DNA from 2 places in the Pradoshia sp. Z3_51 genome. Region 1 is predicted to be linked to the other one. Evidence: riboswitches for the same ligand, from Rfam matches in the RefSeq annotation. Region 1 holds a riboswitch; the other holds the start of a gene.
What was found. Region 1 has a riboswitch for S-adenosylmethionine ahead of AC4BHA_RS17540 (methionine ABC transporter ATP-binding protein). Riboswitches for the same ligand answer to the same signal wherever they lie in the genome.
Positions count from the first base shown of each region.

Region 1 (2,201 bases):
CTGCCTTCAGCTATAGCGCTGTTAACTTTTAGGACAAGTGTTGCAAAAAATTGGACTGGCAGTTTTTTTAAGCGTTCTGAATATGTCATATAATTCACCTTTACGAAGAGAATATAGTTTTGAATATTTAAATAATAGATAAAATTCTATAACCTTTATTTAGAAATGTCTATAGTGAGCTGAAAGAATTTGAATATAGCGGTAGTAAATGGTTATTAGATTTGCTGAGTCATAGATTATAGGGGAACGTTTGATGAAGTGGGTGTGGTAGCTTTTTCAGAAATGATTGTTTTTCGGAAAATGTGAAATGTGGAGACTATACATTAAATGAGCTTGTTTGGCAGATGAAAATAGTGAGCGATGAAAGTGTTATTCAGTCGGCTTGCGAAAATGTAGAGTTTTACATTATCGTCAGTTCAGCCCTACGAAGAAGAATGGGGAGTTTTTTAATCCGATGTATGTGGATTGGAATATTTTATTGAAATTGCAATGATGAAAGCGGTTCAACAGTTTACGTCAAAAAGGTTTTTGTTGACAGACTATTCTGAAGTCTGTAATATCATAAACAAATCAAATAAAGCTATAGCTTATCGAGAGCGACCGAGGGACTAGGCCCTATGACGTCCGGCAACCCCCTTAATAGGGAAGGTGCCAATTCCTGCAGAATGTATTACATTCTGAAAGATAAGTCGAGATAGATGTATTTCGATGCCCCTTTCAGATGAGAGGGGCATTTTTGTTTCAAAAAATGTGTAGAGATAGAGGTTGGCATATGATAAAAATTCAGAATGTTAATAAGATTTACAAAACTAAAAGCGGTATAGTAAATGGAGTTGACAACGTTTCCTTAACAATTAAAAAAGGCGAGATATTCGGGATTGTCGGGTACTCAGGAGCAGGTAAAAGCTCGCTGCTACGCTGTATTAATTTGTTGGAGCGTCCAACATCGGGAAATATCACAGTTGATGGAATTGATCTGGCTAAGTTGAGAAGCAAGCAATTGCGTCATGCACGCTTAAAAATCGGGATGATTTTTCAGCACTTTTATCTTATTAGCCAGAAAACAGTTTTTGAAAATATAGCTTTTTCTTTAAAGGCAGCAAAAGTGCCGCAGACTCAAATACAAGACCGAGTAGAAGAACTGTTGAAAATGGTCGGATTAGCTGAAAAGCGTGAAGTGTATCCTTCGCAGCTAAGTGGGGGACAGAAGCAGCGTGTAGCGATTGCAAGGGCGTTGGCGAATAACCCGACAGTACTCCTTTGTGATGAGGCGACTTCAGCACTAGATCCGACGACAACGAAATCAATATTGAATTTGTTGAAAAAAATCAATAAGGAGCTCAATATTACGATTGTGTTGATTACACATGAGATGAATGTAGTAAAGGAAATTTGTAATCGAATGGCGATTATGCAGGATGGCAAGGTCATTGAGGAAGGCTCGGTGTATGATATTTTTGCTAAACCCCATGCCGATCTTACGAAGGAATTCATTAACAGTGTTGTTTCGTTCGATATACCTGACGCTATTTACCAAAGTTGCAAGGGTCCGATTGTCAAGGTGACGTTTAGGGGAACGGTTGCCGGTGAGGGAGTCATATCGGATACGCTTCAGCAATTTAATGTAAAAGGCAATTTTCTTCATGGCTCAATTGAATATATTCAGGAATTGCCTTTAGGTATTTTTATCATGGAGCTTCGCGGACAGAAGGAAGAGATTAATAAAGCGATATCTTATATAGAAAGTCGAGAGGCAGAAGTGGAGGTGTTCCAACATGGGCTTTGATTTCAACCACTTTATAGAGCTTATTCCTGAAATTAACACAGCATTTTTGCAGACGATTTACATGATTTCCATTTCTTTAGCTGTCGCAATCGTGATTGGTTTACCAGTTGGAATTCTATTATATGTGACAGAAAAGGGTTTATTTTGGGAAAACAAAACGGTTCAGAGGATATTAGGATTTGTCGTCAATTTGGTCCGATCAATACCATTTATTATTTTATTGGTTGCTCTTATGCCATTGACCGAATTTGTTGTAAAGACAACGATTGGACCAACAGCTGCTAGCGTATCGCTGTCAGTCGCAGCTATTCCGTTTTTTGCGAGAATCGTTGAAACGTCTTTACGAGAAATTGATAAAGGTGTTATTGAAGCCGCGATAGCAGCTGGTGCGACACCGTGGATGATTATTAAGGAA
Region 1 covers NZ_JBZAJC010000015.1:22,652-24,852, reverse strand. The annotation lists gene AC4BHA_RS17545 (pyridoxal phosphate-dependent aminotransferase) at 1-89, opposite strand, end outside; SAM riboswitch class I at 585-691, shown strand; gene AC4BHA_RS17540 (methionine ABC transporter ATP-binding protein) at 773-1,786, shown strand; gene AC4BHA_RS17535 (methionine ABC transporter permease) at 1,776-2,201, shown strand, end outside.

Region 2 (2,201 bases), on a different contig from region 1:
TCAAAACTTTTCGCCACTGTTGAAAGTAGATGCTTGCCAGACGAAGATCCCAAAAAATTAAGTTTCCAAACTGCTGGTTTATTCTCCTTTAAGGATTTCAAAAAGCTCTGCGGAATCTCGTCGTGAATGACTGTTCTAACAAACCGCTTGGCAACCTCAGTGGTTGGCTTGGAAAAAATATCAAGAACAGGACCCTGCTCAACAACCCTCCCATTTTCCATGACAGCGACCTTATTGCATATCTCTTTAATCACCGACATTTCATGTGTAATAAGCAAAATTGTTATATTGTATTCTCGGTTTATTTTTTTCAATAGCTCTAAAACATCCCTGGTCGTCTGCGGATCCAATGCCGATGTAGCTTCGTCACATAGCAGGATAGATGGATTCGTGGCCAGAGCTCTCGCAATTCCAACCCTCTGCTTCTGTCCCCCTGACAATTCATCCGGGTAACTTCGACCCTTAGCTGATAACCCCACGAACTCCAGTAATTCTCGAACTCTATTTTGAATCGTTTCTTTACGAACGCCGGATAGTATCAATGGAATCGCTACATTATCAAATACCGTCTTAGATTGAAGTAAATTGAAATGTTGAAAGATCATCCCGATTTTCTTTTTCTCTGCCCTTAATTCCTTTGCTTTGAGACTGGCAAACGATTTACCATTCAAAAGGACCTCCCCCTCAGTAGGCCGTTCAAGCATATTAACTAAACGCAAAAGTGTACTTTTCCCGGCCCCGCTGTATCCTACCACTCCAAAAATATCCCCTTTTTCAACCGTTAAATGAACGCCTCTCAGAGCATCTACGCTTTGACCATTTGCTTGATATGACTTTTTTATGTTTCGAAACTCAATCATGTTCTCTCCTCCAGGCCTAAAAAATTCGAAATGCAAAAAGCCCCTTCTGTCATTAGACAGAAGAGGCTTTGTATGAACATATACATAAAAAGACAAGTAGAAATATGTTCGCTTAAAGCTTCCTCTTATCTCTCAAACAGATGTTTGTTGGAATTAGCACAGTATTTTTACCATAGTAAAAATCCGCTGCCGAAGTATCATAGGGCCAAATCCCTCCACTTCTCTCGATAAGAATCGCTTGCTATTCAATTAAATTTGATGTTTCCAACTATATCCTATCTTGTTTAGCAATGTCAATAATAATTTATAATATTTAAAATATTTTTGATTTATAATAAAGAATATCCTAAATCAAGTTACAGCAACTAAAATTCATGAATATTTCCAATTCATGAATCATTTTGGCCAGTTATTCGTATAGGATATTAAGGTAAATTATAGAAAAAATAAGGAGGGGTACTTTGTGGGAAATATCTTCATCTATTCCATTATCATTGGGATTATATCGGCACTTATTCTTGTGCCATTCAAAAATAATGAAAAATTACGTATCCATATGAAGGGGAAAACAAAACTGCTTGTTTTTGTCAGCTTAGCTGCATTAATCACGATTAAAGCATTTTTATTTTATTACTTCACCCTATTGGATCAAACTATCTCTTCTCTTTGGATTTTTGTCATCATACTAACCTTGCTGGGTTCAATGCTTGCTACGGGTATGGAGAGAACCATTAAGGGTATTTTATTTGCAGGTAGTTTGCTTGTCGGTCTCTATTTTTTAACGGCATTTCTGTTCAATGCCGATGAAAAGTATACTATAGCTAAAATGGACATCAAAGAAGAAATTCAAACATTTGATGAAAATAAAAAGCCGGCCAGCGTGCCTCCTCAATACGCGCGCAATAAAATGAAAAAAGCATTTGGCCAGGTACCAAATACGAGCTACTACGAATTAGGGAATTTACAAATCCAAAAAGTAGATGGTGAGTATGTTTATATTGCTCCAGTCGAATTTTCAGGATTCTTCAAATGGCTGAAAGGGAAAGAAACTCCTGGTTACTTTATATTGAGTGCTACAGATTCATCAGCCAACCCAAAATTTGTTGATGCAGAAATGATCTACACTCCTTCTGCATTCTTCAATAAAGAAACAGAGCGCCGTATTCGTCTACAGTATCCATCCTACATATTCTATGGGGATTCACAGCTTGAAGTAGATGATAATGGCACGCCATTTTATATTCGCTCTTATGGTGATTTTGTCTCTGCCAGAAATGGCTTTAAGGTAAAAGGTGTTGTGGTGATGGATGCCAAAACTGGGAAGTCCAACTCTTATTCCCT
Region 2 covers NZ_JBZAJC010000004.1:74,264-76,464, reverse strand. The annotation lists gene AC4BHA_RS09735 (methionine ABC transporter ATP-binding protein) at 1-860, opposite strand, end outside; SAM riboswitch class I at 983-1,094, opposite strand; gene AC4BHA_RS09730 (YrzE family protein) at 1,324-2,201, shown strand, end outside.
Region 2: linked by a shared signal. The riboswitch ahead of AC4BHA_RS09735 (methionine ABC transporter ATP-binding protein) and the one ahead of AC4BHA_RS17540 (methionine ABC transporter ATP-binding protein) in region 1 are both predicted to bind S-adenosylmethionine.